2 regions of the Agrobacterium sp. 22-3639C2 genome follow, and region 2 is predicted to be linked to the other one. Evidence: riboswitches for the same ligand, from Rfam matches in the RefSeq annotation. Region 2 holds a riboswitch; the other holds the start of a gene.
The links. A riboswitch is a leader RNA that binds a small molecule or an ion and turns the genes downstream of it on or off. The one in region 2 is predicted to bind S-adenosylmethionine.
Positions count from the first base shown of each region.

Region 1: linked by a shared signal. The riboswitch ahead of ACQZ6D_RS15570 (O-succinylhomoserine sulfhydrylase) and the one ahead of metA (homoserine O-acetyltransferase MetA) in region 2 are both predicted to bind S-adenosylmethionine.

Region 1 covers NZ_JBNWDB010000003.1:521,369-537,417, forward strand. Annotated here, with positions in the region: gene uppX (Wzx-type polysaccharide biosynthesis protein UppX) at 1-420, shown strand, start outside; gene ACQZ6D_RS15540 (transporter substrate-binding domain-containing protein) at 461-1,222, opposite strand; gene ACQZ6D_RS15545 (glycosyltransferase family 2 protein) at 1,393-3,330, shown strand; gene ACQZ6D_RS15550 (hypothetical protein) at 3,466-3,759, opposite strand; gene aqpZ (aquaporin Z) at 3,850-4,536, opposite strand; tRNA gene ACQZ6D_RS15560 (tRNA-Gly) at 4,691-4,764, opposite strand; gene ACQZ6D_RS15565 (2'-deoxycytidine 5'-triphosphate deaminase) at 4,821-5,918, opposite strand; SAM riboswitch at 5,992-6,070, shown strand; gene ACQZ6D_RS15570 (O-succinylhomoserine sulfhydrylase) at 6,113-7,297, shown strand; gene apaG (Co2+/Mg2+ efflux protein ApaG) at 7,534-7,926, shown strand; gene ACQZ6D_RS15580 (Hsp33 family molecular chaperone) at 7,965-8,954, opposite strand; gene argF (ornithine carbamoyltransferase) at 9,178-10,095, opposite strand; gene ACQZ6D_RS15590 (aspartate aminotransferase family protein) at 10,150-11,352, opposite strand; gene ACQZ6D_RS15595 (GcrA family cell cycle regulator) at 11,783-12,316, shown strand; gene phoB (phosphate regulon transcriptional regulator PhoB) at 12,616-13,299, opposite strand; gene phoU (phosphate signaling complex protein PhoU) at 13,331-14,056, opposite strand; gene pstB (phosphate ABC transporter ATP-binding protein PstB) at 14,155-14,970, opposite strand; gene pstA (phosphate ABC transporter permease PstA) at 14,985-16,049, opposite strand, start outside.
Region 2 covers NZ_JBNWDB010000006.1:179,584-195,632, forward strand. Annotated here, with positions in the region: gene ACQZ6D_RS24135 (glucan ABC transporter ATP-binding protein/ permease) at 416-2,179, opposite strand; gene ACQZ6D_RS24140 (LuxR family transcriptional regulator) at 2,517-3,254, shown strand; gene pyc (pyruvate carboxylase) at 3,361-6,822, shown strand; gene ACQZ6D_RS24150 (DeoR/GlpR family DNA-binding transcription regulator) at 6,967-7,767, shown strand; gene ACQZ6D_RS24155 (MFS transporter) at 7,780-8,970, shown strand; gene ispG (flavodoxin-dependent (E)-4-hydroxy-3-methylbut-2-enyl-diphosphate synthase) at 9,091-10,341, shown strand; gene ACQZ6D_RS24165 (OmpA family protein) at 10,408-11,070, shown strand; gene ACQZ6D_RS24170 (polyprenyl synthetase family protein) at 11,103-12,017, opposite strand; gene mtgA (monofunctional biosynthetic peptidoglycan transglycosylase) at 12,153-12,899, shown strand; gene ACQZ6D_RS24180 (aldose epimerase family protein) at 12,915-13,934, opposite strand; gene metA (homoserine O-acetyltransferase MetA) at 14,009-14,935, opposite strand; SAM riboswitch at 15,018-15,094, opposite strand; gene ACQZ6D_RS24190 (thiamine diphosphokinase) at 15,185-15,838, shown strand; gene ACQZ6D_RS24195 (ABC-F family ATP-binding cassette domain-containing protein) at 15,843-16,049, shown strand, end outside.

The DNA.
Region 1 (16,049 bases), on a different contig from region 2:
CAGGGTATCGGAAAGACCATAGAGCGCGCTTATAATGTGCTGAAGGCAGCGCTTGTCATCGCAGTCGGCAGCGCACTTGTCATCTTCATCATAGCACCCTTCCTGCCGCTACTGTTCGGCGACGAATACGTCTCGCTGCCGATCATCACCCGTATCCTTTGCTGGGTCGTGCTGCCGATGGCCGTTGCGGCAACCGCGCTTGAGGCGCTTGGCGCTTCCGGACGGCAGGATATCCGCGCCAAGATATGGAACAGCGGCAATCTCATCGGCTCCGTTATCGTCGCCTTCCTCACCTGGTCCTTCAGCATTTCGGGAACGATCGGCAGCTATTTCTTCGTGGAAGCCGCCATCGCCGCCGCCGTTTGGATCGCGCTTTTGCGATTGCGGCGCAACGAAGAAGCCTTTGCGCCCGCCAAATAGAACGTCATCCGGGCCCCGATCCGAGTGAAACCGGATTTCTCTAATAAAGCCCGTAGGGGAAATAACGCCGGTAGATTTCTTCCAGCCGGCCATTGCGCGAAAGTGCGGCAAGCGCCTGATCAAAGGCCGGTACAAGCACATCGTCCGGATCAACTGCCATGATGGAAAGGCCTTCACCAAGAAATCTGTCGGATAAATAAGGTCCGCCGAAAAGCGCACAGCAAGCACCGGACGCGCTTCCCGAAACCCAGAAAGGCAGGCGCAGCCCATCCGCAAAAACGGCGTCCACCTTGCCCGTCTTCAACGCCTCATACATGGGTTCGTAACCATTAAAGCCTTCAGCCGAGGCTTTGGGAAAAAATGCCTTGAGCATCTGTTCGTGCCGCGAGCCCGTGACCACACCCACCTTCTTTCCCGACAGGGCATCAGCGCCGGAGCCAGTGAATTTCGCCGCCTTGTTGACGGCAAGACGCGCAGGCAACAGCAGATAGGGTCGCGAGAAGGTGAAACTCTTTCGCAGATCGGCGGTAGTGGCAATGCCGGAAATCACCGCTTCGCCCTCTCCCATTTCCAGCGCTGCCTCCAGCTCGTCAAACGGCAGTGCCTGCACCTGGCATTTGCTCTCAACCTTCAGCTGGGCACAGATTTCGCGCACCAGATCGACATGAAAACCGGCAAGCCGGCCTTCCTGATCGGTAAAATTAAAGGGTGGAAAATCGACCGACATCAAAAACCTGATCCGGGGCACGGAGGAGAGATCGCCACCCGGAAACCGCTCCTGCGCATCAAACAGCACCGGCATGCGGTTTCTGTCCGAGAGACCTTCCGCGTGAAGTTCTCCCAAATTACCACCGAATTGTAAAGCGACAGCTAAAGTAAAACCAATAACTATATTTCGCGTTACATTCATCATTCTCATCTATACTGTCCGTAGCAAGAAGCAGGGCGTTACCATGGCGGCGGCGGCGATGCATGGATTATTTTAGGCACTATACACGAGAATCGTTCCGCACGACGTCAGCGGGGCGAAAAATTGCGTTTTCGCTCATCGGCGACAATCCGCTTTGGACAGCGCCCGAACCGGACGAGCATGGGCCAACACGCTTTCTCTCTTCGCTGGGGTTCGGCAAGCCTTACATCGCTGCATTCGAAGAGCAGGCCCTCAAAAACGGCTCAACCGTGGAAGACGAATTGCTGGCGAGCGGCCTGGTCGATGCGGATGCGTATTACGGTGCTTTTGCCAGATTGTTGCGATTGCCGTTTCGACCGGAAATCGATCCGGGTCGTGTGGCAGACCTCAATCACCTGGACGCGCAACTAGCCGAACCACGGCTCCTGCGGTTGACACCGCTGAATGGTAAGCCAGTGTTGCTGATCGTGCCGGAACTGGCAAGGATGGAATTGCTGAAAGGCATCCTCGATCAGCGCCCGTATCTTCTCGAAGAACTTGCCGTGACCACGCCACAAGCCATGCGCAGCGCAATCTGGAAGGCGGGCGAAGCACGCCGCTGCCGAGACACGCGACATCAGCTTTTCAACGCCGCGCCGCAGCATTCCGCAAGGATCACGCTGCATGGCGAGCAGGGTTTTGTCAGCGGCATTTTCGTTACCCTGCTCGTTCTGTCGCTACTGTTTTATACGCAGGCGGCCCTGGCCTATATTCACGTCACCCTCACGATGCTTTATCTCTCCACCTTGCTTTTCAGGTTGTTTGCACTCGTCCATACGCCAAAAGGAAACGATGCGAAAACCGTCATACCACTCCAGCAGGACGGGGAGCTGCCGGTCTACACTATTCTTGTGGCGCTTTATCGCGAAGAGGCGGTCGTTGAGCAGCTCATTCATGCGCTGGAGCGGCTGGACTGGCCCAAATCCCGGCTCGATATCAAGCTCGTCTGCGAGGCAGACGACGTAGCGACGATCGAGGCCATCCAGCGGATAAATCCCGGTCCGCATATCGAGATCGTCAGCGTGCCGCCATCCATGCCACGCACGAAGCCCAAGGCCCTGACCTATGCGCTTTCCGGCGCGCGTGGCACTTTCGTTGCCGTTTACGACGCCGAGGACCGGCCGCATCCGCTGCAATTGCGCGAAGCCTACGCCGCCTTCCGCGGCCAGCCGGACGAGGTGGCCTGTGTGCAGGCGCCGCTTATTATCAGCAATGCCAGCTCCTCCTGGCTCAGCGCCTGTTTCGCACTGGAATATTCCGGCCTTTTCCGCTGCCTGTTGCCCGTTCTTGCAGCGTGCAAGCTGCCGCTGCCGCTTGGCGGCACCTCCAACCATTTTCGCACCGCCGTGTTACGCCGGGTGGGAGGATGGGACCCGTATAATGTGACGGAAGATGCCGATATGGGCCTCCGGCTGCACAGGCTGGGTTATCGCTGTGGTGTCATCCGGCGACAGACACTGGAGGATGCTCCGACCTCCCTTTCCGTCTGGCTGAACCAGCGCGCGCGTTGGTACAAGGGCTGGCTGCAAAGCTGGCTGGTCATGACCCGCTCGCCCTTCACGACCGCGCACCGCATGGGATGGATCGCCTATATCGTCTTTCAGCTGCTGATTGGCGGCATGCTTCTGTCGTCGCTGGCCCATCCCTTGCTGTTTGTTTCCTTCGCCTTCATGGCCATGGCAATCCGGGAAAACGGCGCGGATATGCTGCTTTCCTGGCAGGGCATTCTGTTTTTTATCGATACGCTGAATATTTTCGGAAGCTACGCCATATTCGTACTGATGGGCAGAAACAGGATGATAGCTCATGAGAAACAACAGGTCGGACGGCGCTGGTTGGCGATCCCGCTTTATTGGCTGATGCTGTCATTCGCCGCATGGCGCGCCGTGGTGGAATTGAAAACCAAGCCGTTCGTCTGGAACAAGACGCCGCATATGCCGTTCATCAGGAACAAGGCCTGACGACCGGATTTTATAAACGAATTCCGGTTCCGTCAGCGCCGCCACTGCGGATATTGCACAAACCAAAACGCCTTGCCGATCGAGGCTTCTCCATCGGCAAGCTTTATCGCTTCGCAAAAGATCGGCCGAGCAGCTCTATTTGGCAACAAGCTTGTTCTTGATGAGGCCTACAATGATCTGGACAATCAGGCCGCCGACGCCGCCGCCAACAAGCTGGCCGGCAAGAGCACCTATATCCATGCCGCCGGCGGCAGCAGTTCCCGCCGTCCCGAGCAGCGATCCGAGCACGGTTCCTCCGCCGATGCCGCCAATAGCGCCGGCAATCAGGTTGCCGAGCGCACCGAGATCAGAATCCTTGAGTATTTTTCCGCCGGCCGAACCACCAACCGCACCGCCGACAATTTGGGCCAATATCGAAGTAAGATCCATGTCATCCTCCTCACAGGTTTCCCCGACCATTCGGAGAAACAATGCTTCCCATTCATGTCTGTGCGGGCCGGAGAAAGCGGGCCTTGAGCCTTAGTCTTTCTCGCCGAAAAGTTTCCAGACCACGGCGCCGATTGCGCCGCCGAGGATCGGAGCGAGCCAGAACAGCCAGAGCTGTTGCAGCGCCCATCCACCAACAAACAATGCCTGTCCCGTCGAGCGGGCCGGATTGACGGATGTATTGGTGACCGGAATGGAGATCAGATGAATAAGTGTGAGAGCAAGGCCGATTGCGATCGGCGCAAAACCAATGGGAACCCTGCCATGCGTCGATCCCAGAATGACGATCAGGAAAAATGCCGTCAAAATGACTTCGATCAGCAGCGCCGACACGAGCGAATATCCACCCGGTGAATGTTCCCCGTAACCATTTGCGGCAAAACCGCCAATATCGGCACCGGCTTTGCCGGTAAGGATGACATAAAGCGCCCCCGCCGCGACAATCGCCCCTAAAACCTGCGCCACTATGTAAGGAACGAGGTTCGATGCCGGAAATTTGCCAGCAACGGACAGACCGACGGAAACGGCCGGATTAAAATGACCGCCCGAAATGCCGCCGACCGCATAGGCCATGGTCAAAACCGTGAGACCGAAAGCGAAAGCGACACCGAGAAAGCCAATGCCGAGTTCAGGAAAAGCAGCGGCAAAAACAGCACTGCCGCAACCTCCGAACACGAGCCAGAAAGTGCCAAGAAATTCCGAAAGAAGCTTGCGACTCATAACACTCCCCCAATAATGTTACGACCGCATCAACTATTACGTGCAATTTAATTGTAGTCAAGCTAAATCGCATAGTCGCACGTTTGCCGCAGCGATGGCGGTGACATGCGCGCTTTTGACCGGCCAGGAAGTTGTTTGGATTGCCTTGAAAATATGGAGCGGGTGAAGGGAATCGAACCCTCGTATTCAGCTTGGGAAGCTGCTGCTCTACCATTGAGCTACACCCGCGCCGCGCACAAGACATCGGACAGTTCTTATCGGGTGTCAAGCACCCGACAGGATCATTACTCGGTGCGGAAATGCTTGGAGAGCTTCAGGCCCTGTGCCTGATAGTTGGAGCCAAGGCCGCTGCCGTAGAGGCCATCAGGTTTTTGCAACATGTGCTCGTAAACAAGCCGGCCGACGATCTGGCCGTGTTCGAGGATGAAGGGCACCTCGTGGCTGCGCACCTCGAGAACGGCGCGGCTGCCCGTGCCGCCCGCCTGCGCATGGCCGAAGCCTGGATCGAAGAAGCCCGCATAATGCACGCGGAACTCGCCCACCAAGGGATCAAAGGGCGTCATTTCGGCCGCATAAAGTGGCGGTACATGCACGGCTTCACGCGAAACGAGAATATAGAACTCATCCGGATCGAGGATCAGTTCGGCACGGCCGCGGGCGTATAGAGGTTCCCAGAAATCGAGAACATCGTGCTGAGCCTTCTTGTCGACATCTACCACCGCTGTGTGATGCTTGCCGCGATAGCCGATCAGCCCTTTTTCGCCAAACCCCTTTAGGTCGATGGAAAGCGCGATGCCGCCGCCGGTCACATTAGGGGTTTCGCTGGCGACCAGCATCTCCGTCTCGTGCAATTTCAGAAGCTCGGCTTCGTTGAGCAACGAGTGGCCGATGCGGAAACGGATTTGCGAGAGGCGCGAGCCACGGCGCACGACGACCGGGAAGGTGCGCGGGCTGATTTCCAGATAGAGCGGGCCGGCATAGCCCGCAGGTATCTTGTCGAATTCCTGCGCATTGTCGGTCATGACACGGGTGAAGATATCAAGACGCCCCGTCGAGCTTTTCGGATTGGCCGAAGCCGACATATCCGCCGGCAGCTCGAGGCTCTCCATCAAGGGCACGATGTAGACGCAACCGGTTTCCAGCACCGCCCCCTCGCTCAGATCGACCTCGTGCAGGCTGAAGCGGTTGAGCTTGTCGATGACTCGGGTTCCGGGGCCGGGCATGAAACTGGCGCGCACGCGATAGGCTTTGGAGCCCAGTCTCAGATCGAGGCTCGCGGGTTGCACCTGATCGACATCGAGATCAGCCTCGCTTTTCAGCTTGCCGCCCGCAAACAGCGCCCTGATCGCGCCATCCGCCAAAATGCCCGTGGTTCTGGTCATGATCATCATTCCTTTTTACGGCGACAAAACCAAAAGGAAAGCATTGACGCAAGCCGGTAACGGCAGTATGGCAAGCTTATCCCGTGGTGATTTGGCCGGTCGGCTTGCAGCCACGTTAAACAAGTGGCTAAAAAGACCGGGTGCTAGGAACCGGTCTGCTTTTGCGACCGGTTTTTTTGTTTTGAGGTGATCACATGAGCAATAAATGGCGCCCGGCAACCCAGCTCGTTCACGGTGGTACGCTACGCTCACCCTATGGTGAAACGTCGGAAGCGATCTATCTGACCCAGGGTTTCGTTTACGAAAACTCCGAAGCCGCCGAAGCGCGCTTCAAGGGCGAAACGGATGGCTTCATCTATGCCCGCTATGCAAGCCCGACCAATGACATGTTCGAAAAGCGCATGTGCCTGCTGGAAGGTGCGGAAGACGCCCGTGCGCTTGCCTCCGGCATGGCCGCCGTGACAGCCGCCATCATGTGCCAGCTGCGTGCCGGCGATCACATCGTTGCTGCCCGCGCGCTTTTTGGCTCCTGCCGTTGGGTGGTAGAAACGCTTGCACCCAAATACGGCATCGAGTGCACGCTGATCGACGGACGCGATCTCAACAATTGGGAAAAGGCGATCCAGCCGAACACCAAGCTGTTTTTCCTCGAAAGCCCGACCAACCCAACGCTCGAAGTGGTGGATATTGCCGGCGTGGCGAAGCTCGCCAACCAGATCGGCGCGAAAGTGGTTGTCGACAATGTTTTCGCCACACCGCTTTTCCAGAAGCCACTCGAACTCGGCGCCCATATCGTCGTTTATTCGGCGACGAAGCATATTGACGGTCAGGGCCGTTGCCTTGGCGGCGTGATCCTTTCCGACAAGAAGTGGATTGAGGAAGAGCTGCAGGACTATTTCCGCCACACCGGCCCAGCCATGTCGCCGTTCAATGCCTGGACGCTGCTGAAGGGCATCGAAACCCTGCCGCTGCGTGTCAAGCAACAGACGGCCAATGCCTCGAAGATCGCCGATTTCCTCGCCGACAGCGGCAAGGTTGCCAAAGTGATCTATCCTGGTCGCGCCGACCATCCGCAGGCAGACATCATCGCGCGGCAGATGTCGGGCGGCTCGACGCTCGTGGCTTTCGAACTGAAGGGCGGCAAGGAAGCGGCATTCGCACTGCAGAACGCGCTTGATATCGTGAAGATTTCCAACAATCTCGGCGATGCCAAGAGCCTCATTACCCACCCTGGCACCACGACGCACAAGAACCTGACCGACGAGGCGCGTGCCGAACTGGGTATTTCCGGCGGGACCTTGCGTCTTTCCTGCGGTATCGAAGATACGGACGATCTGCTGGAAGATCTGGCGAAGGGTCTTGCGGCCGTTTCAGTTTAAGGATTCAATCGACATACCGCCATGGCCCGACTTCGCCGTCGGGCCATGGCACGCATCCCGCCTGGGTGAGAGCCCGCGTCGGGCAACCAATATTTACCTTTACCGTTATCCCTAACGGTGAAAAAACGGCGCAACAGAAGATGCACGTGGTCGTCAAGTCATTCATTTTCTTGACGATAGCCAGAACCTGTAGTGTAGGATGATGGCAGCAGGGAAAATATCGAGGTGTGGCGCGTATGTATCGTGCTCTGACAAGGGATATCGAGGTAACGGTCGATCCGTATTATCTCGAGGAGCAGTCCGACCCGGATGACGATCGTTATGTCTGGGGCTATAAAGTCGTGATCTCGAACAATTCCGATGTTCCGATAACACTCGTCAACCGCTATTGGCACATCACCGACCAGAACGGACAGGTGGATGAGGTCTACGGGCCGGGTGTCGTCGGCGAAAAACCGCATCTGAACCCCGGCGACAGTTACGAATATTCATCCGGCTGCCCGCTGGATACGCCGTCAGGCCTTATGTTTGGCCACTATGAAATGGAAACGGACAAAGGCGAGGTGTTCAACGTCACCATCCCCGCCTTTTCACTGGATTCACCCGGCCTGTTGCGGGTGCTGAACTGACAAAAAAGCCGCGCCATTCACAAGCGCGGCTCTCCTCGTCAGACGTTTTCAAACTCGCTGACATCGTAGCGATAGGTCGTGGAGCAGAACTCGCACGTCACGGCAATCGCACCGTCTTCCTCACTCGCCTTGATCTCTTCAGCGGTGAAACCGGACAGCACACCCTTGATCTTGTCCCGTGAACAGCTGCAACGGTCGAAAATGACCTGCGGATCGTAGATGCGCACGCCGCTCTCGTGGAAAAGCCTGTAAAGCAGACGCTCCACTGGCACCTGCGGATCGGTCAGCTCGTCGGTATCCACCGTATTCAGCAGCGACACTGCCTCTGTCCAGGCATCGTCCTCCGCCACTTCATAATCGCCCTCGTCGCCGTCACCGCCATGGAGATCGCGCATGCGCAAACGCTCGGGCGCCTGCGGCAGGAACTGGGCAATCACGCCGCCTGCACGCCAGCTATGGCGCGGCTTGCCTTCGCCGTCACGGTCGAAGAACTGGGCAACGCCGAGGCGCACGCGGGTGGGAAGCTGTTCCGACTGACGGAAATAAACCCCGGCGATTTCTTCCAGCGAAGAACCGTCCAGCGGCACGATGCCCTGATAAGGCTGCATGCCGACGCCCTGATCGATGGTGAAGGCCAGAATGCCGGTTCCGAGCAGTTGTTCGGGCGAGGTTTGCCCCGCAGCAACAGCTTCCGCCAGCCGCTCCTCATCGAAACGGGCATAAGCGCGCATGCTCTCGGGCGCGGTGAAATCCGCCACCAGAAGGTCAACCGGGCCGTCGCCCTTGGTCTGCACAGTCAGCTTGCCGGAAAATTTCAGGGATGTGCCGATCAGCGCCGTCAGAACCGTTGCTTCCGCGAGCAGGCGGGCGACAATCTCGGGATATTCGTGACGTTCGAGGATGGCATTCAACAGCGGCCCGACCTGTACGGCGCGACCGCGCACGTCCAGACCTTCGACCTGAAAGGGCACAACCTTGTCGTCGCCAGCTAAATCGAGATTGTCCAGTTCAACCGTTACATCTGCCATGTCATAACTCCTTGGCGCAGCCGTTGCGCCGCTACCGTCCAAAAGTCCGGCTTTTAAAATGTACTTTTTCAGCTTGTCGCACAGAGATCCGGGAAGCGAAACCGCCTCCGGGGAAAATCGTGCAAATCGTGAGGTGGCCCGCCAGCGAAAAGCCGACGAGCGTCTTCGAAGCCCCACAGATGGGAATGTGCATCGCCGAGTTCAAGCACCCGGCCGATAGCGGTCAGATGACGCCCATGCACCATGCAATAATGGACTTCTGAGCATGGAGCCGGTTTTCCGCCTCGTCGAAGACCACCGATTGCGGCCCGTCGATCACTGCATCCGTTACTTCCTCGCCGCGATGCGCCGGCAGGCAGTGCATGAACAGCGCTTCCTTGTTGGCCTTCACCATCAGCGCTTCATTGACCTGATAAGGCTGGAAGATATTGTGGCCGCGCGCCTTGTGTTCCTGGTTCATGGACACCCAGGTATCGGTGACGACGCAATCAGCGCCCGCCACTGCCTTGTCGGCATCGTGGTACAGCGAGATTTCGCCGCCATTGTTGCGTGCCCAGTTCAGGAACTTGTCGTGCGGTTCCGAACCCATCGGTACTGCCATCGCCATGCGGTAACCGAAACGGGCGGAGCCTTCCACGAACGAATGCAGCACATTATTGCCGTCACCCGTCCAGGCAATGGTCTTGCCCTTGACCGGGCCGCGATGTTCCTCGAACGTCAATATATCCGCCATGATCTGGCAGGGATGCGTGTCGTCCGTCAGGCCATTGATAACAGGCACGGTGGCGTGTTCGGCAAGCTCGAGCAGACGCGAGTGATCCGTGGTGCGGATCATGATGGCATCGACATAGCGCGACAGCACCTTGGCCGTATCGCCAATCGTTTCCGCACGGCCCAGCTGCATTTCCGTGCCCGACAGGAAAAGGGTCTCACCGCCGAGCTGGCGCATGCCGACATCGAAGGAGACGCGGGTGCGTGTGGACGGTTTTTCGAAAATCATTGCCAGCATCTTGCCAGCAAGCGGCTTTTCCGCCGTGCCGGTTTTGGTGGCAATCTTGCGCGTGCGCGCATCATCAAGAATTGTCCGCAGATCCTCCGACCCGACGGCCGAGAGGTCCAGAAAATGTTTTGGTGAACCCATTCTAATCTGTCCCATGCTTGCGAGCCCCTGAAGAGAGGCCCGCTCTTGATTTTTTCAGGCGCTTTTTGCCTGTTTCGCAACCGTCAGGGAGGCGGCAGCCGCGTCGATACGTGCAAGACCCTCGCGGGCCTCTTCGGCCGTGGTGACGAGCGGCGGCAGAAGACGGATGACATTTTCGCCCGCAGGCACGCCAAGCAGATGCTCTGCGCGCATGGCCTGCAACAATTCGCCCGAAGGAATCTTCGCCTTGATGCCCAGAAGCAGACCTTCGCCGCGAATTTCGTCGATCACGTCAGGATAACGGTCCTTGAGCGAGGCCAGACCCTGCCGGAAGACCAGCGCGACGTCACGGACCTTCTCGAGAAAACCTTCGGAGAGAACGACGTCAAGCACGGCATTGCCGACTGCCATGGCCAGCGGGTTGCCGCCGTAGGTGGTGCCATGTACGCCCGCCGTCATACCGGAAGCGGCATCTGCCGTGGCAAGACATGCGCCGAGCGGGAAACCGCCACCGATACCCTTGGCGACCGCCATGATATCGGGCGCAACACCGGTATGTTCATAAGCAAACAGCTTGCCTGTGCGGCCGACACCCGTCTGGACCTCATCGAAAATCAGCAGCAGACCGTGCTCGTCGCACAATCCGCGCAGGATTTGCAGGAATTCCTTGCTGGGCGAGCGAATGCCGCCCTCGCCCTGGATGGGCTCGATCAGAAGTGCTGCAGTCTCAGCCGTGATGACGGCCTTGAGGGCATCGACATCACCGAACGGAACCTGATCGAAACCTTCGACCTTGGGACCGAAACCTTCGAGGTATTTCTGCTGGCCACCCGCGGCGATCGTCGCCAGTGTACGGCCATGGAAAGCGCCTTCGAAGGACACGATGCGGAACTTCTCCGGATGGCCCTTGGTATAGTGATAACGGCGGGCGGTCTTGATGGCGCATTCCAGGGCTTCCGCGCCTGAATTTGTGAAGAATACCTTGTCCGCGAAAGTCGCTTCCGTCAGGCGCCTGGCGAGTTTTTCCTGTCCCGGTACTTCATAAAGGTTCGAGACGTGCCAGACCTTCTCGGCCTGCGTCTTGATCGCATCAACGAGGTGAGGATGGGCGTGGCCCAGCGAGTTGACAGCAACACCGGCCGCAAAATCCAGATATCGCTCGCCGCTTTCCGTGAACAGCCATACACCCTCACCGCGCTCGAAGCGCAGGGGGGCTCTTGAGAACGTATCAAACAATGGCGCGCCGGCTTCGGCCATGGCTGTATCACTCCTTGCGCAGATGCGCTGTCAAACTGTTGTCAATAGGCTTGCGGGGTTATCCCTCGCCTGAAAATCAAAATGCCGCCTTGCGGCGGCAGGGGCACTATTGTCACTTCGTTTGCCGATGTCAACAAAAGTCAGCGTTTCCCGGGCTTCTCAAGCACTAGTATGCGGCGGCGGGCCAGCCCCAAGGTGTTGCCTTTCAGACTCAATACGCCAGCAAGTTGGGGAAAACCGGAAAATCGATTCCAGATGATTCCCGCGACTCTTGCCACGGAGTCGGGCTGGCACTAGGTTAATCGCTAATTACTAGACTGCATTGCGGCGGAACTAGTCACCGAAAATCAGGCGGAAACCACGCTTGCGGCATGCGCGCGAGACGGAGAGGGATTCTGCCGAAAATACACGCGACAAGCGGAGAAGCGGCATGAACTGGACAGACGAACGAGTCGAAAAGCTCAAGAAATTGTGGTCCGAGGGCCTTAGCGCCAGCCAGATTGCAGCGCAGCTGGGCGGCGTCAGCCGTAATGCCGTGATCGGCAAGGTCCATCGTCTCAATCTGCCGGGACGCGTCAAGGCTGGCGGTCCAGTGACTTCGGCACGCTCCGCGCCGAAGCGCACCGCTGCCCCTGCCCCGCGTGCGACGACTTTCGCAGGTCGCGTCAACGCGGCACCGGCACGCATCCTCACCCGTTCGAACGCGGCAACGGCGCTGCACGAGGAGATCGATATCGAGACCGCGCAGGTTCTCGATTACGTTCCTTCCAAGAACGTTGTCACGCCGATTTCCCGTCGCCTGACGCTGACGGAACTGACCGAGCGCACCTGCAAATGGCCGGTTGGCGATCCGCTGAAGGACGACTTCCATTTCTGCGGTTGTGAAGCGCTGGAATCTTCGCCCTATTGCAAGTTCCATGCGAAACTCGCCTACCAGCCGGTGAGCGAGCGCCGCAAGGCTTGAGTGTTGCGGCACGCATTCAGCACTCAAAAATTACGGGCCTTCGGGCCCGTTTTTTTATGACAAAAATAAAGCGGCTTTCTGGGCGGCTTGATGGCAGGCCGCACCCTTTCCCCTTACTATTGGGCGTGACCCCTCAATCCGGATTTCAACGCGCAGCCGATCTTCTCCGGTCAAAACGGATAATGGCATCGAGTTTGGCGGATACTCATATAGAAAAAGCCCGAAATCGTTTCAGATTTCGGGCTTCCTGATTTTTTTGTGCACTACTTCGCCAGCGAAACTATCTGGTTCCGCTTCGCTCAGGCTTCCATCGAATATCCCGCACCACGCACCGTGCGGATGACATCCTGCATGTGCGAGAAGTTCAGGGCCTTGCGCAGACGTCCGACATGCACATCGACAGTACGCTCGTCGACATAGATATCATGACCCCAGACGCCATCCAGCAATTGCGAGCGGGAAAACACCCGACCCGGCGACGTCATCAGGAATTCCAGCAAGCGGAATTCCGTCGGGCCGAGACGCACTTCGCGGCTTTTGCGGTGAACGCGATGGGTCTCGCGGTCCAGTTCGATATCGCCGCATTTGAGCACCGACGACAGAACCTCCGGACGGGCCCGGCGCAACATGGCCTTGACCCGGGCCATGAGTTCCGGCGTCGAGAACGGCTTGACGACATAATCGTCAGCGCCCGTAGCGAGACCGCGAACCCGTTCGCTCTCTTCGCCACGCGCCGTCAGCATGATGATGGGCAGGCGTTCTGTTTCCGGCCGCATTCTCAAGCGCCGGCACAGTTCGATACCGGAGACACCGGGCAACATCCAGTCCAGGATGAGAAGATCCGGAATGCGCTCCTGCAGCCTGATTTCCGCCTCATCGCCACGGGGTATCGTGTCGACGTCGTATCCCTCAGCCTCGAGATTGTAACGAAGCAGGACGCTCAGCGCTTCCTCGTCTTCCACAACTGCAATCTTGGGCACCATATGCTGAACTCCGCAAGCTTCTGCTTGTCTGTTACTCGGTCACCGAACCAAGCGTGTTGGAACTGTCGTCCTTCGGACGCTCGCCCTCCGGCTGGCTGCCAGTGGTCATGTAATAGATCGTCTCTGCGATATTCGTCGCATGATCGCCGATACGCTCGATGTTCTTGGCGCAGAACAGAAGATGCGTGCAGGTGGTGATGTTGCGCGGGTCTTCCATCATGTAGGTCAGAAGCTCCCGGAAGAGCGACGTGTACATGGCATCGATTTCCTCGTCGCGTTCACGGATCGCATTGGCCTTTTCGGCGGAACGCGTGGAATAGACGTCGAGGACTTCCTTGAGCTGCACCAGCGCCAGGTCGGACAGATGCTCGATGCCGCGGGCGAGCTTGCGCGGAACGCCGGTGCCGGCGACAGCGATAACGCGCTTGGCCGTGTTCTTGCCAAGATCGCCGACGCGTTCGAGATCGGCGGCGATACGCAGGGTGCCGATGATCTCGCGAAGGTCTGCCGCCATCGGCTGACGCTTGGCGATGGTTACGATCGCCTTGTCGCCAATTTCGCGCTCAGCATGGTCGAGAATGGTATCGTCCGAAATGACCTTCTGCGCGAGCGCAGCATCGGAATTGACGAGTGCGCGCACGGCGTCACCGCACATCTGCTCGGCAAGACCGCCCATTTCGGCGATGCGGCGCGTCAGAAACTTCAGTTCGTCGTCATAGGCAGACAGGATATGCGAATGGGTCGTTGTCTGTGTCATGGTCTATTCCTCCGGCTTGGCCTGCATGCGCGTGCCCAACAGCGGGGCACGGCAGAGGCACCAGTCTTGTACGGTTACGATAAAGCACCGGCCGGGGATCAGCCGAAGCGGCCCATGATGTAGTCCTGCGTGCGCTGGTCGTCCGGATTGGTGAACATCTTGTCGGTTTCGTTTTCTTCGACAAGGTGACCAAGATGGAACATGGCCGTACGCTGGGAAACGCGCGCCGCCTGCTGCATGGAGTGCGTGACGATGACGATGGTGTAGTTGGTGCGCAGTTCGTGGATGAGTTCCTCGACCTTCGCAGTCGCGATCGGATCCAACGCCGAGCACGGCTCGTCCATCAGGATCACTTCCGGGCTGACGGCAACCGCGCGTGCGATGCACAGACGCTGCTGCTGGCCACCGGAGAGGCCCGTGCCGGATTCCAGCAAACGATCCTTCACCTCGTTCCAGAGACCCGCTTTCTGCAGGCTATGCTCGACGATCTGGTCCATATCCGCCTTGTTGCGGGCGAGACCGTGGATACGCGGGCCGTAGGCGATGTTCTCATAAATCGTCTTCGGAAACGGGTTCGGCTTCTGGAACACCATGCCGACGCGGGCACGCAGTTCCACGACGTCGATCTGCTGATCGTAGATATCGTCGGTATCGAGCGTGATCTTGCCGGTGACCCGGCAACCGTCGATCGTGTCGTTCATGCGGTTCAAGGTGCGCAGGAAAGTGGATTTACCGCAACCGGACGGGCCGATAAGTGCAGTCACCGTGTTTTCGCGGACATTGAGGTTCACGTCGTAAAGCGCGCGCTTTTCGCCGTAATAAACCGAAACATCCTTGCCGATCATCTTGTATGAGACTTCATTCATTTTCTTGTCCAGCGCCTTTTCAACTGCTGCTTCCGACAACATGTTCATTGCTCTAGCTCCCTCTACCAGCGCCGCTCAAAGCGGCGACGCAACAGGATTGCGCCAACATTCATGAGAATGAGGAACAGAAGCAGGATGATGATAGCGCCAGATGTCCGTTCGACAAAGGCACGCTCAGCTTCGTTCGCCCACATGTAAATCTGCACCGGCAGGGCCGTGGACGGATCCATAGGCGTTGTCGGATAGTTCGCGACGAATGCCACCATGCCGATCAGAAGCAGCGGCGCCGTTTCGCCCAGTGCGTGGGCGAGACCGATGATGGTGCCGGTCAGAATGCCAGGCATTGCCAGCGGCAGGACGTGATGGAAAATCGTCTGCATCTTGGAAGCGCCAAGACCGAGTGCGGCGGCGCGGATCGACGGCGGCACGGCCTTCAATGCAGCGCGGGTGGCGATGATGATCGTCGGCAGGGTCATCAGCGTCAGGACGAGGCCGCCGACCAGCGAGGCCGAGCGTGGAAAGCCCATGAAGTTGATGAAGACGGAGAGACCGAGCAGACCGTAAACAATGGAGGGAACAGCCGCCAGATTGTTGATGTTGACCTCGATAAGGTCCGTCAAACGGTTCTTGGGGGCAAATTCCTCCAGATAGATGGAGGCCGCAACACCGATCGGCAGCGACAGCACCAGCACGATCAGCATCATATAGAACGAGCCGATCAGCGCAACGCCAACACCCGCGGCTTCCGGACGGCTCGAAGCGCCGTTGACGAAGATGCCGGTATTGAAATGCTTGCCAAGCTGTCCGCTTTCCACGAGCTGGTTCATCCAGCCGAGCTGCTGGTTCGAGATACGGCGGTTTGCTTCATCCCCCGACATGTCGACCTGGCCCTTGAAGGCGCTGTCGACATCACCCGACGCCAGAAGCGTGACGCTGCGCGTGGTGCCGATGACGGACGGATCGGCGACGACGATATCACGCAGCTGGGTGCGTACGCTGTCGGAGATCATGACGTTGACGGCGCGAAGACCGGCCTTATCCGTCGGCGCGACGCCGAGAACCTTTGCCACCGCATCACGGGCGAGGACGGGGTAGTTGGCCGTCATCAGCTTTGCAGGATTGGTTGC
Region 2 (16,049 bases):
ACCGGCTCTACGTTTGCTTTTAAAATCAGGCTCCTGCGGTGACGCAGGGGCCTTAATTTTTATTGTGGCTGCCCTGGTATTGTTTGTCTGCACGGAGGCGCGGTAACAGCTTTGTCCTGGCGGGTATCTCCAGCATCATCTCATGAGAGAAATGACACAGCCTCGCGAAGGTCTTGCAAGCGCCAACGAGAATGTAAGCCGTGCTCCTCTCGACGTGGCACGCAGGCAGAGCAGTTTTACAGAGCCATGTTTCTGCGCTGTTGGATCGCTGAATGCTGATGGCTAAGGCTAAGGCTTGGCCCTTTCCTGCATTATCAAGGCACATGTCTGCTGCTTCGCAGACTTTGGAGAAAGGACAAAGAAAAAGGGCGGACACCACGGTGCCCGCCCTTATTATATTCCGTAAGCCAGAGTGTCAGGAGGCGATGGCTTTAGGCCGGGGCTGGCCCTCGTCCTCTGTCAGCAGGCCGCTGGTGCGCAGCAGCGAGGTGAAGCGTCCGCCACGCTGGCTGAGCTCGTCGAACGTGCCCTTTTCAATGATACGGCCCTGATCGAGGAACAGCACCTGATCGGCATCGCGCACCGTGGAAAGGCGGTGGGCGATGATGAAGGTCGTGCGGTTCATTCTCAGCGCGTCCACGGCGGCCTTAACCCGAGCTTCCGTTTCCACGTCCAGCGCGCTGGTTGCCTCGTCAAGGACCAGGATGGGAGCGTTCTTCAGGATAGCACGCGCAATGGCGATACGCTGGCGCTCGCCACCGGACAGGCGGTTGCCGCGTTCACCCACCTGGGTCAGGTAGCCGGTGATACGGCTGTCGATGAAATCCGTCGCAGCAGCAGCTGCTGCTGCTTCCACGACCTCCGCGTCGGTAGCAGATTCGCGACCAAGGCGGATGTTTTCGCGGATGGAGCGGTTCAGAAGGCCGGCATCCTGGAACACCGTGGCGATGGAGTTTCTGAGCGAGTTCTTCGTCACCGTCGAGATGTCGGTTCCATCGATCAGAATCTGGCCTGAATCCGGATCATAGACACGCTGCAGAAGATTGATGAGCGTGGTCTTGCCCGCGCCCGTCGGTCCGACGATGGCAATCGTCTGGCCGGCCTTGGCCGTAAACGAGATGTCGTGGACGCCCTGCTTGGTGTTGGCGAAACCGAAATTGACGTTGCGGAACTCCACGGTGCCGGAGACATTGGACAATTCGCGGGCGTCGCCCGGTTCTTCCCGTTCCTTGACGGAATCCTCCAGCACGAAGAAATCCTCGAGCTTTGCGCGCGCCTCGAAAATCTGGGTCACGAACTGACGCATCTGATCGAGACGGCCGATGAGAAGATTGGCGAAACCGATGAAGGCAATCACGTCACCGACGCGCAATTCGCCGTTCTTCACCAGCACGGTGCCGATGACGAGGATGATCATCATCGAAACGGTGGAGGCAGTGCGGTTCAAGGCACTTGCGAAGGCCCACCAGTCGAGCACCGGATATTGGGCGCTCAGCAGTTTTTCGGTGAAGGATTTCAGCGCCTTCGTTTCAGCCTCGATGCGGTTGTAGCTGTGCAGGACGGACACGTTGCTGATGGAATCGCTGACATGGGCAAAAACGCTGTGATAATGCTCCTCGACCGAAGCCTGGCCATCCTTGGTGCGGCCCATCACCCACTTGCCAATGAACCAGTAGACGATGCCAAGACCGATCAGGACGAAGCTGAGGCGCAGGTCCATGGCAATGGCTGTCGGAATAAGCAGTACGAGCGCGACGAAAGTCGCCAGATGCGTGCGCATGAATTCGAGCCAAAGGCCGAACAGCGTCTCGCTGGCGCGCAGAAGCGTATGCAGCGCGTTCGAGGTGCCTCGCAGATGGTGCCAGGAGAGCGGCATGGAGATGATCCGGCCGAAGGCTTCCGTCAGCAGGGTCGCGCGGCGACCATGGGCCAGCCGGTCGGCCTCGCGGGCGACAGCGACATAAGCCACGGTGTTGAAGACGCCGAAACCCGCCCACAGGATGAGGATGGACGTGACATCGGAGCCGGAGGAGATGGCGTCGATGATCCGTCCAAACAGCACGGGTTCGGCAATGGTGATCGCTGCAAGAATGATGTTGGCGATGACAACGATCAACACCCGCCATTTATGTACGGTCAGATAGCGCAGGGCGCGTGTGTAAACCTGAAACAAAGTCAAATTTTCAATCCAGTCCAGCGTCGGTTTCGAGCGGTTGATTGTTCGGTCTCAATACAATGCTGTTTTAGCAAGGTTGCATGAGACGGCGAAATTTGTGTAATTATCGCTCTTTCAGTCTGAATGGCGGCTTAACAAACCGAGCACGCGTGCGAACCGAAAAAAAACTGAACCCGATGTTTCTAGGGGACGCCGTCACAAGATTTTGCATGTTCGTTTCAGGGATTGCTAACGACGATATGTTCAGTCTGAACCGACCGGCGCCCGAGTAACATGACGTCCTCGCGGGACCATGTCCTTCATGTCATCCCTTCCAGCCAAGCTCCGGGCATGTGTCTTTATGCATGATATTCTTCACTTCATCTCTGCGTGCTACCAGGCGGGAAACGCTGATCGTGTTCGCTCCGAATTTGTAACACTTATTCGCGAATATGGTTTCGAATATTTCCTCGTCAGCCGGCGGATGACCGGGGAGCTTGCTTCCACCGGCCAGATTCTCGCACAACATCTCCCGGAAGGGTGGATCGAGGTCTACCGCGCCAAGAAATATAATCTCGTCGATCCCGTCCGTAAGGTGATCGGCATGGTGCACAAGCCGTTTCAGTGGAAAGAGGCGCTTGAGGGCCTGCCCCGCGCGATGCATCGAAAAAGGGCGAATGTGTTTTTTCACGATGCCGGCCGTTACGGTCTGCAGGGTGGGTATGCCTTTCCGGTGCACGGGCGCGCGGGATTCATCGGCGCGGTGTTCCTTGGCGGCGAGGACCGGCAATTGCCTTCGTTGCACGTTGAGCTGCTGGATGCGGCCACGCGCGCGGTGTTCTGGCGTCTGCTCGATCTTTCAGGCCAGGTCCATAACCTCAACAACGCGCCGAATGTTTCCGCTCTTGAACTTACAAGGCGGGAAATGGAAGTTCTGACGCTGATGGCTGATGGCATGACCTCAACCGAAATTGGACGCCAGCTATCGATCTCCAATCACACGGTCGACTGGTATATCAATGGAATCCAGCGTCGGTTCAGCGCCAAGAACAGGCAGCATACTGTAGCACTCGCCTTTCGCAACGGCCTGCTGAGCTAGTTACGACAGTACGCTTCTCTCCCGAATTGCCCTTTTCAAGACCGGGTTTTGCTGCTTAATTCCGCAGTGCAGCAGAAATTCTGTTTTGGCGTGTGGGGAGACCGTCTTGAAAATATCGAAAATACTTGTTGCCAACCGATCCGAAATTGCGATCCGAGTTTTCCGGGCAGCGAACGAGCTGGGGATAAAAACCGTCGCCATTTGGGCGGAAGAGGACAAGCTGTCTTTGCACCGCTTCAAGGCGGATGAAAGTTATCAGGTCGGCAGGGGGCCGCATCTCGCCAAGGATATGGGACCAATCGAGAGCTACCTCTCGATTGAGGAGGTCATCCGCGTGGCCAGACTTTCCGGCGCGGACGCGATCCATCCCGGTTACGGCCTTTTGTCCGAAAGCCCCGAATTCGTTGAGGCCTGTAACAAGGCTGGCATCACCTTCATCGGACCCACGGCAGATACGATGCGCCAGCTCGGCAACAAGGTTGCCGCCCGCAATCTGGCGATCTCGGTCAATGTTCCCGTTGTTCCTGCAACCAAGCCGCTGCCGGATGACATGGCCGAGGTGGAGCGGCTGGCCGAAGAGATCGGTTATCCCGTGATGTTGAAGGCCTCCTGGGGCGGCGGCGGTCGCGGCATGCGCGCCATCCGCAAAAAGGAGGATCTGGCACGCGAGGTCACCGAGGCCAAGCGCGAGGCGAAGGCCGCTTTCGGCAAGGACGAGGTCTATCTCGAAAAGCTGCTCGAGCGCGCCCGCCACGTCGAGAGCCAGGTTCTCGGTGATACCCATGGCAATGTCGTGCATCTGTTCGAGCGCGATTGTTCGATCCAGCGCCGCAATCAAAAAGTGGTTGAGCGCGCGCCGGCACCCTATCTCAGCGAAGCGCAGCGTCAGGAACTGGCCGCCTATTCCTTGAAGATCGCGGCTGCGACCAATTATATCGGCGCCGGCACGGTCGAATATCTGATGGATGTCGATACCGGCAAATTCTACTTCATCGAGGTCAATCCGCGCATTCAGGTGGAGCATACCGTCACCGAAGTCGTGACCGGCATCGATATCGTCAAGGCGCAAATCCATATTCTGGAAGGGGCCGCCATCGGCACGCCGGAATCGGGTGTGCCGAAACAGGAGGATATCCGCCTCAACGGCCATGCGCTGCAGTGCCGTATCACCACGGAAGACCCGGAGCACAATTTCATTCCCGACTACGGCCGTATAACGGCGTACCGCTCGGCGTCCGGCTTCGGCATTCGTCTGGATGGCGGGACGTCCTATTCGGGGGCGATCATTACCCGTTATTACGATCCGCTTTTGGTGAAGGTAACGGCCTGGGCGCCGCAGCCGGATGAAGCGATCAGCCGCATGGACCGCGCGCTGCGCGAATTCCGAATTCGCGGTGTTGCGACCAACCTGACCTTCCTCGAGGCCATCATTGGCCATGCGAGTTTCCGCAACAACACCTATACGACCCGCTTCATCGATTCGACGCCGGAGCTGTTTGCACAGGTCAAGCGTCAGGACCGCGCTACGAAACTGCTCACCTATCTTGCCGATGTGACGGTGAACGGGCATCCGGAAACCAAGGGCCGCGTTAAGCCACCGGCAAATGCGGCACAGCCGGTGGTTCCCTACATCGATGCGCCGACGCCTGATGGCACCAAGCAATTGCTCGACCGGCTGGGGCCGAAGGGCTTTGCCGACTGGATGCGCAACGAAAAGCGGGTGCTGGTAACGGACACGACGATGCGCGACGGCCATCAGTCGCTGCTGGCCACGCGCATGCGTACCCATGACATTGCCGGCGTCGCAAGCGTCTATGCCAAGGCCTTGCCGCAGCTTCTGTCTCTGGAGTGCTGGGGCGGCGCCACTTTCGACGTTTCCATGCGCTTCCTGACGGAAGACCCGTGGGAGCGCCTGGCGCTGATCCGCGAGGGTGCGCCGAACCTGCTGCTGCAAATGCTGCTGCGCGGTGCGAACGGCGTCGGGTACAAGAACTATCCAGACAATGTCGTGAAATATTTCGTCCGTCAGGCTGCGAAGGGCGGTATCGACCTGTTCCGCGTGTTCGACTGCCTGAACTGGGTGGAGAATATGCGCGTATCGATGGATGCGATCGCCGAGGAGAACAAGCTCTGCGAAGCGGCCATCTGCTACACGGGCGATATCCTCAATTCCGCGCGTCCAAAATACGACCTGAAATATTATACCAACCTCGCCGCCGAGCTGGAGCGTGCAGGCGCGCACATCATCGCCGTCAAGGATATGGCGGGACTTCTGAAGCCTGCCGCTGCCAAGGTGCTGTTCAAGGCGCTGAGGGAGGCGACCAGCCTGCCTATCCATTTCCACACGCATGACACATCCGGCATTGCGGCTGCGACCGTCCTTGCCGCCGTCGATGCGGGCGTGGATGCGGTGGATGCCGCCATGGATGCGCTTTCGGGCAACACGTCCCAGCCCTGCCTCGGTTCCATCGTGGAAGCGCTGGCCGGATCGGAACGCGATACGGGTCTCGATACCGAATGGATCCGCCGCATCTCGTTCTACTGGGAGTCGGCGCGCAACCAGTATGCGGCTTTCGAAAGCGATCTGAAGGGCCCTGCCTCGGAAGTCTATCTGCATGAAATGCCCGGTGGGCAATTCACCAATCTCAAGGAGCAGGCGCGCTCGCTCGGTCTTGAGAGCCGCTGGCACGAGGTCGCGCAGGCCTATGCCGACGCCAACCGGATGTTCGGCGATATCGTCAAGGTCACGCCGTCCTCCAAGGTTGTCGGCGATATGGCGCTGATGATGGTGAGCCAGGATCTGACGGTCGCCGACGTGGAAAATCCTGATCGCGAAGTGTCCTTCCCGGACTCGGTGGTTTCGATGCTGAAGGGCGATCTTGGACAGTCGCCAGGCGGCTGGCCGGAAGCCCTGCAGAAAAAGGCGCTGAAGGGTGACGCGCCCTATACGGTTCGTCCAGGCTCTTTGCTGCCGGATGCCGATCTCGATGCGGAGAGAAAGGCGATCGAGACCAAACTCGAGCGTTCCGTGAACGACTTCGAATTCGCATCCTATCTGATGTATCCGAAGGTGTTTACCGATTTCGCGCTGACATCCGAGACCTACGGTCCGGTATCCGTGCTTCCCACCCATGCGTATTTCTATGGCATGGAGGACGGTGAAGAGCTGTTTGCCGATATCGAGCGCGGCAAAACGCTGGTCATCGTCAATCAAGCCTCTTCCGGCACTGACGATAAGGGCATGGTGACGGTGTTCTTCGAGATCAACGGCCAGCCGCGCCGCATCAAGGTGCCGGATCGCGCTCATGGCGCATCCGGCTCTGCGGTGCGCCGCAAAGCGGAACTCGGCAATGGCACACATATTGGTGCGCCGATGCCGGGTGTCATCAGCCGCGTCTTCATCAATCAGGGTCAGGAGGTCAAGGCCGGCGACGTGCTGCTCTCCATCGAGGCCATGAAGATGGAAACCGCGCTTCACGCCGAACGCGATGGCAAGGTCGCCGAGGTTCTCGTGCGCCCGGGTGACCAGATCGACGCAAAGGATCTGCTGATCGCCTACGCGGAATGATGCCCACACGGCATCGCTAGCCGCGATATTTTGTCTTTCGTTATAAACGCCCGCCCTCCCGGCGGGCGTTTTGCTGTTGCACCTTCACTAAAACTCAAATATGCATGTTCGTGCACGTTTGTTCCTGTTTATGCATGAGTCCCGATGAGCGATCATTTTGTCAGCGAGCGGCAGGCGCTCATCCTTGCACAGTTGCGGCAAAGCGGCCGCGTGCTTGCACAGGATCTGGCCCAGAATTTCGGCGTTTCGGAAGACACGGTCCGCCGGGATCTGCGGGATATGGCGGCGCGCGGGGAGTGTCTGCGCGTCTATGGCGGGGCGTTGCTTTCCGATAGCAAGACGGTGCCGCTGAAGACACGGATCGCCGAGGATGCCGATCGCAAGGCTTCGTTGGCGCGGGCAGCAATTCCGCTTTTTGAGCCGGGCATGGTCGTCTTTATCGATGCCGGCTCCACCAATCTGGCCATTGCAAGAGCTATCCCCGCCGGTCTCAAATTGACGGTGGTAACGAATACGCCTGCTATTGCCGCTGAACTCACGGGGCGGGCCGATATCGATTTGATCATGATCGGCGGCAAGGTCGATCCGGCCGTCGGTGCGGCCATCGACGCCTTGGCGTTGCGGCAACTCGAGCTGATGCGGCCCGAACTGTGTATTCTTGGCGTTTGCGGTGTTGCGGCTGAGACCGGCCTGTCGGCGGATATTTTCGAGGATGCCGTGTTCAAGCGGCTTGCCTGCAGCGCCAGCCAGCGGATTGTTGCCGCCATCACCACGGAAAAGCTGGGCCTCAAGGCGGCGTTTCACGTGCACGACTTTTCTCCGCCTCTTTCCCTGGTGCTCGAACATGACGCCGACCGCACATTGGTCGAGGCGCTGTCGGCAAAAGGCGTACAAGTTCATTTCGGCGACGATGACGCCGTCCAACTCTCTCACGGTCAAGTCTGAAGGATATTACCGATGAACGGCCCCACGACATTTTCGCCGACGGTCAAGCGCTCGTCCTATCTGACGCGGCACAGGCTCGGTGTATCCCTGCTGTTTTTGATGAACGGTTTCATGATGGGATCGTGGGCGCCCAAAATACCGGAATTTGCGGCGCGCTTATCCCTCAGTGAAAGTGCGCTTGGCCTGATCATTCTGGTTTTCGGCGTCGGCTCGCTGGTTTTCATGCCGATCGCCGGTTCCCAGATCGCCCGTTTCGGATCGCGAACGGTCAGCCTTGCGAGTGCGGCTATTTTCTTGCCGACACTGCTTTTCATCTCCTGGGCAGACACGATCTGGGCAGGTGTGATTGCGGTTTTCCTGTTCGGCGGGCTGACAGGGGCGATGGATGTCGCCATGAACGCCAATGCGGTGGCGGTCGAGCGTGACATGCGCCGCGCCATCATGTCGTCGTGCCATGCTTTCTGGAGCCTGGGCGGCCTGATCGGTGCCGGTCTTGGCGGTTATCTCATCACGACCATTGGCGTGCAGGGGCATGCGATCGCGTTGACGGTCATCGCCCTTGTTTTGCTCGTCGTCGCGTGGCCGCGCGTTCTTGCGGATCGCCCGCATGCCGAGGAGGAGCGTCCGAAAGGTGGCTTGCCGCTGACGCCCTTGCCGTGGATTATCGGTCTGATGGCGCTGTTTTCGATGATTCCGGAAGGCGCGATCCTCGATTGGGGTGCCCTTTATCTGCGCAATGAACTCGGCGCTTCCGTGTCCCAGTCCGGTTTCGCATTCGCGGCCTTTTCCATGACCATGGCGGCCATGCGTTTTGCCGGCGATCTGGTGCGCGACCGGTTCGGCGCGGTCAATACCCTGCGGTTCTGCTCGGTCATGTCGATTGCGGGCCTTCTGATTGCGGGTCTTGCGGGAAATTCCACGTTTGTGATCATCGGCTTCGCTATTGCCGGCATCGGTATTTCCAACATGGTGCCGATCGCCTTTTCGGCGGCGGGGAACATGCCGGGATTGGCACCCGGCATCGGCCTGTCGGTCGTCACCACCATGGGTTATTCCGGGATTCTGGTAGCACCCTCGGCCATCGGCTTCATTGCCGAACATACCGGCCTGGCCAGCGTATTTCTCGCTCTGCCGTTGTTGCATGTGGTGGTTTTGCTGCTTTCGCGGCTCGCCCGGCATGCGGATGGTGCGGGCAAGGAATAGGCGTCTCGAATTTTGCCATGATTGCGGTAAAGTAGAAGCTCTTATGCGTTGGGTGTTGACAAGCAGGCCCCCTTGTTTCACCTCAATTGCCAGACCTTGCCGCAAGCTCCAGAGACCGCCATGACGTCACACGCCGATTACGATCCAAAGCCCCGCCGTGCATCCGTTGCCGTCGACGTAGGGGGCGTCATCGTGGGTGGCGGTGCGCCTGTCGTCGTACAATCCATGACCAATACCGACACGGCGGATATCGACGCCACCGTGCAGCAGGTGGCGGCACTCTTCCAGGCCGGTTCTGAAATGGTGCGCATCACCGTCGATCGCGATGAGAGCGCTGCCGCTGTGCCGAAAATCCGCGAGCGGCTGCTGCGCCTTGGCATGGACGTGCCGCTGATTGGCGATTTCCACTATATCGGCCACAAGCTTCTGGCCGATCATCCGGCCTGTGCCGAAGCACTGGCGAAATACCGCATCAATCCCGGCAATGTCGGCTTCAAGGACAAGAAGGACAAGCAGTTCGGCGAAATCGTCGAAATGGCGATCCGTTATGACAAGCCGGTTCGCATCGGCGTGAACTGGGGGTCGCTCGATCAGGAATTGCTGACGACGCTGATGGACAAGAACAAGGAGCAGGGTTTTCCGCTCTCTGCCCGTCAGGTCACCCGCGAAGCCATCGTCCAGTCGGCACTGATTTCCGCAGAGCTTGCCGAAGAAATCGGCCTGCCGCGCAACCGCATCATACTGTCTGCCAAGGTCAGCCAGGTACAGGACCTGATTGCCGTTTATTCGATGCTGTCGGAACGCTCCAACCATGCACTGCATCTCGGTCTTACCGAAGCCGGCATGGGTTCCAAGGGCATCGTCGCCTCGTCTGCTGCCATGGGTTATGTGCTGCAGCACGGTATTGGCGACACGATTCGCGTCTCGCTGACGCCGGAGCCGAACGGCGACCGCACCCGCGAGGTGCAGGTGGCGCAGGAATTGCTGCAGGTCATGGGTTTCCGCCAGTTCATTCCGGTGGTTGCGGCATGTCCCGGCTGCGGGCGCACCACCTCTACCGTCTTTCAGGAACTTGCCCAGAATATCCAGAATGACATTCGCAAGAACATGCCGATCTGGCGTGAAAAATATCCCGGTGTGGAAGCGCTCAATGTTGCTGTCATGGGCTGCATCGTTAATGGCCCCGGAGAAAGCAAACATGCCGATATCGGCATTTCACTGCCCGGAACCGGCGAAAGCCCCGCTGCACCGATCTTCATCGATGGCGAGAAGGCGCTCACCCTGCGCGGTCCCAACATCGCCGCGGATTTTGAAGCGCTTGTGATCGATTACATCGAAAAGCGTTTTGGCCGGAAAGATGCGGCGGAGTAAAAACTACCGTGAAAATGCCGAAATTCCACTGTCATACCGCCTGAACCCTTCGGAGCATCAAAACACATGATCAAAAAAATCGCGATCGTTGCCCTTTGCGGGACCTATCTTTCCGCGTGCACCACCACCGATCCCTATACGGGTGAGCAGAAGATGTCGAACACGGCGGGCGGCGCTGGTATCGGCGCTGTCGTCGGTGCTCTCGGTGGTCTGGCTGTCGGCGGTTCGCCGGTCGGTCGCCGCAACGCAGCCCTCATCGGCGCCGGCATCGGTGCACTCGCCGGTGGCGCAATCGGCAATTACATGGATGGTCAGGAATCCGAGCTTCGCGCCCAGCTTCAGGGCACTGGCGTTTCCGTTAGCCGCCGTGGCGACAGCATCGTTCTCAACATGCCGTCGAACATCACCTTCGCGACGGATCAGGATCAGGTCATCCCGCCCTTCTATCAGACACTCGATTCCGTCGCTATCGTGCTGAACAAGTTCAACCGCACGCTCATCGACATCAACGGCCATACCGACTCCACCGGCAGCCAGCAGCACAACCAGGCGCTTTCCGAGCGTCGTGCGGCGTCTGTTGCAAACTATCTCGGCGCACGCGGCGTCGACCAGCGCCGTATTTCGACTCTCGGCTTCGGCCCCTCGCAGCCGATCGCTTCGAACGCAACGCCGGATGGCCGCGCCCAGAACCGTCGCGTCGAAGTGCTGATTTCGCCGCTCAAGGGCTGATTGGCTGAAAAACGGTGAGCCGGGAAACCGGCTCAGCTTTTCCGTTCGGCGATGAATCTGGCGGCCGCGATGAGTATCGCGGCCTTTTCGCCGTAGGGGGCCAGAAGTTCGGAGGCTTCTGCCACCTGTTCCTGAAGCTTGAGGCGCGCCCAGTCTTCACCGCGTAGTGCCACCAGCGTTCCCTTGCCGCGTGCGGCGTCCTTGCCGGTTGCCTTGCCCATGGTGGCGGCATCGGCGGTCAGATCCAGGAGATCGTCGGCAAGCTGGAAGGCAAGGCCGATCTTTTCACCGAAGAGGCGCAGTCTTTGCCTTTCGGAAACATCGCTGCCGGCGATGATCGCGCCTGCCTCGCAGGCGAAGCGCAGCAGCGCACCGGTTTTCATAGCCTGCAATGTAATAATGCCGGTCTCATCAGGTGCGTTCTTTTCCGCAGCCAGATCGAGCGCCTGACCGCCCGCCATGCCGCCGATGCCTGCGGCGCGGGCGAGCGAGAGCACGAGAGCCGCCTTGCGGTCTGCCTGGAGAGGATTTTCGTCCGATGCGATAATGTCGAAAGCGAGTGTCAGCAGGCTGTCGCCTGCGAGAATGGCGGTCGCCTCGTCGAATTTGCGGTGCACTGTCGGCTGGCCGCGGCGCAGGTCGTCGTCATCCATCGCTGGCAGATCGTCGTGCACCAGCGAGTAACAATGCAGGCATTCCAGCGCGGCACCGACATGATGGGCTGCTTCGGCATTTCCGCCGAGCAAGGCCGTGCTTTCTATGACCAGGAAGGGCCGCAGGCGTTTGCCGCCGTTCAGTACACCATGACGCATGGCGTCGAGCAGGTTTTGCGGGCGCGTAATCTCATCCGCACGCGCCTCTGCGGAAAGCAGGCGACCAAGCAGGGATTCGGTCTGTGCCGCGTTATCGCGCAGCTTCGTTTCGAAATTCGTCATCTGAGCGTCCATGCCGCGCTCTTTGGCATGGCGCGCGGGGTCAGGCAACCTTTTCGTGATTCCTGAGGTCAACTGTTTGACCGGACTCGCCTTGAAGGCGGCAATGGAATATGAAAGGCTTCGATTGGTGCGGGGCTTTGACGAATATTGAGCAGTACGCCTGAAAGCGACGCAGATTACGCCGTGCTGGCGGAAGACCGGAGCAGTCCGAAGGTGGATTTTCGCACGTTGGCAAAGCGTATCATCATGACCTTGCTGGCTTTGCTGATCCTGCCCTATCTGCTGATCCCGGTTTATGCCCTGCCTTTCATGCGGCCGGTCTCGACGCTGATGCTTGCCGATCTGGTGACACTTCAGGGTTATGACCGGCGCTGGGTGCCGCTCGAGGATATTTCGCCGCGCCTTGTGCAATCCGTGATGATGTCCGAGGACGGACAATTCTGTTTCCACGGCGGCGTTGACTGGAACCAGATGCAGTCCGTGGTCAACAACGCGCTCGAAGGCGCGTCCACCCGTGGCGCCAGCACCATTCCCATGCAGACGGCCAAGAACCTGTTCCTCTGGAACGGTCGCTCGTTCTTGCGCAAGGGGCTGGAGTTGCCGCTGGCGATTGCTGCCGATTTCGTCTGGTCCAAAAAACGGATGATGGAGATTTATCTCAACGTTGCGGAATGGGGACCCGGCATTTACGGCATCGAGGCCGCAGCACAGCACCATTTCAAGGTACCGGCGGCAAAGCTAAGCTCCCGCCAAGCGGCACTGCTTGCCGTTTCCCTACCCAATCCCATCGATCGCGTTGCCAGCAAGCCGGGGCGTGGTTTGCAACGGCTTGCCGGCCTTATCGAACGGCGTGCCCGAGCATCGGGCGGTTATGTGGGATGCGTGCTGGACTGAGCCCAGCCCGCCGTCTCAACCCTTCTTGAAAATATAGTCGGTTTCCTGACGCAGGGTCTCGCCGGGACGCAGGATCGCGTAGGGGAAATCGGGATGATTGACGGCATCCGGCCATATCTGCGTTTCCAGACAGAAACCGGCAAAGGGGCCATAATGGCGGCCATCGAGGCCTGGAACGGGAACATTCAGCTTGAAGGCTGAATAAAATTGCACGCCGGGTTCGGTGGTGTGAACCTCAAGGGTAATGTCGGAGGCGGGCGAATAGGCGCGGGCAACCTTGCGCTTGGCGCGACGCTCGGGCGAAAGGCAGAAATTATGGTCGTAGAGCACCTGCTCGCCATCCTCCGTTCGCCGCATCGGCGTCGGGTGGCGCAGGTCGAAGACGGTGCCTTCGACGGAGCGGATTTCGCCTGTCGGGATCTGTTTGTCGTTGGTTGGCAGATAAAAGTCAGCGGCGATGCTGATCTCATGTCCAAGTGCGGTATCAGCACCGTCGAGGTTGAAATAGGAATGCTGGCAGATATTGGCGATGGTCGGTTGGTCGGTCACCGTTTCATAGACCACCGAAAGCACGCCGCCGTCGCGGATCGTATAGGTCGCGGTCACCGTGCAATTGCCGGGATAACCGGCGCGGCCGTCGGGATCGATGATCTGCAGAACCGCATGGCTTTCGCCGTGTTCCATCAGCATCCAGTTACGTTTGCCCATCCCGTCGCTGCCGCCATGCAGGTGGCTGACGCCTTTTTCGTTCAGTTCCAGCTGGTATTCGTGCCCGTCGATCGAGAATTTTCCGTCACCGATACGGTTGGCATTGCGACCGGGTGTGGCGCCGAAATAGGATGAATATTTGTAGTCCTCGAATGTATCGAAGCCGAGAACGAGCGGCGGCTGGTGCCCATCGAGGCGCAGGTCCTGAATGACGGCGCCCCAGGTGATAACCTTGGCCGTCAGCCCGCCCTTCGAGATGGTGACGCGCTCAACCTTTTCGCCGGTTGCCGTGAAACCAAAATTCTCCCGTGCCGCCGCGTCGCTCATTGCGTCATTCTCCCGATATCTTTGAATTGCCGGCGGACGTTGCGTCATTTTCCGGCAATTCGCAATCCCGCAATTTACGCCGCTAGTTTGCCGATTGCTTCGAGGTCATAAGGCGTCGTCTGATATATCTCGTTGATCCAGTTGCCGAAAAACAGATGGGCATGGCTGCGCCAGCGGTTGAGCGGGGCAAGCTCCGGATCATTGTGCGGAAAATAATCATGCGGCAGCTTGATTGGGACGCCCGAGTTCACATCGCGGAAATATTCATCCGAAAGCGAGGTTGAATCATATTCGACGTGGTTGAACATATAGAGGCGGTTGCCCTCTTTTTCATGCACCAGACATACGCCCATTTCCTCTGACTCCATCAGGATTTCGAGTTCCGGGTGTTTTTCGATGTCGGCGCGGCGCACTTCCGTCCAGCGTGAGACCGGAACCTGAAAGTCGTCGGAAAAACCGTTGAGATATATCGACGAGGGGCAGAGATTGCGGTGACGATAGACACCGAAAGCCTTTTCCTTCAGTTCGTATTTCGGCACACCATGGAAATGATAGATGGCGGCCATCGCGCCCCAGCAGACGTTCAGCGTCGAATGGACGTTGGTTTGCGTCCAGTCGAAAATCTTTTGCATCTCGTTCCAGTAGGTCACGTCTTCATAATCAAGCATCTCGATGGGCGCGCCTGTGATGATGAAACCGTCGAACTTGCGGTGGCGCACTTCCTCCCATGTCTCATAGAAGGACAGAAGGTGCTCTTCCGGCGTATTCTTGGCACGATGGCCGCCAATGCGGATCAGCGAAAACTCCACCTGCAGCGGCGATGCGCCGACGAGGCGCGCCATCTGCACTTCCGTCTTGATCTTGTTCGGCATGAGATTGAGAAGCCCGATCTGGAGCGGGCGGATATCCTGCCGGATGGCCGCCGTTTCTGTCATGACCCGCACGCCCTCATGAACGAGGGTGTCGAAGGCGGGAAGCGTATCGGGAATCTTGATCGGCATGTCGAACTCTCTTTTCGGATGACGTAAAGAACGTTGCGAAAACAAAAAAACCGGCAGCGAAATCGCAGCCGGTCCCAGGAAATTACCCTTTTCCTCGACCCTTTAGCGACTTCTTTAAAGTGGCTGCAAGCCGGTCGGCAAATCACCACTGAGGCGTTTCATAATCCCGAAGCCGACGAAAATCAATATCGGCTTATTTCATCGGGTTTCTGCCTTTCCATTTTTGCCTGAGGTGCGATAAGGCAGGGCATGGATAGAGAACGCTTCACCATTCTGCTTGGCGGCGATGTCACCGTTACCGACCGCCTCAAAGCGGCGGTTGAGGGTAGCCGTGTGATTGCGGCCGATGGCGGCATGCGCCATGCCGCACCGCTCGGGCTCACACCCGAGCTCTGGGTGGGGGATTTCGATTCCACCGACAAGGACCTGCTGGACGCCTGGCCCGATGTGGTGCGACAGCCCTATCCCGCTGCAAAGGCTGTGACCGATGGCGAAATTGCGGTGTCGGAGGCACTTGCCCGCGGCGCGCGTTCTCTGGTGCTTGCCGGTGCGCTTGGTGGAGCGAGAAGCGACCACGCACTTCAGCACCTTCTTTACGCGGTGGCGCTTACTGAGCGTGGTCTCAACGTTACGCTGACCTCCGGCGAAGAGGAGGCCCGCCCGCTGCTGGCAGGGTCGTTCGACCTTGATCTGCCACCCGGTGCGCTGTTTTCCGTTGCCGGGTTTACCGACCTTGTGGGGCTCGATATCGGCAATGTGCGTTATCCTCTCAAGGATTTCCCGCTTGCTTTCGGCTCTTCCCGCACTATTTCCAATGTCGCGAATGGCGGCCCTGTGCATTTCTCGCTGAAAAGCGGAAAAGCCATCGTGCTCGCCCGCCCTTATGATCTGACCGGAGCCTGACGCCTTGGCACCCCCAATTTTGAAACTCGATGACATCAAGCTGACCTTCGGCGTGACCCCGCTGCTCGACGGCGCCAATCTTCAGGTGGAGCCGGGCGACCGCATCTGCCTTGTCGGACGCAACGGTTCGGGCAAGTCGACCCTGATGAAGATCGCCGCTGGTCTGGTCGAGGCGCAGTCTGGCGAGGTTTTCCGTCACCCCTCCGCCACC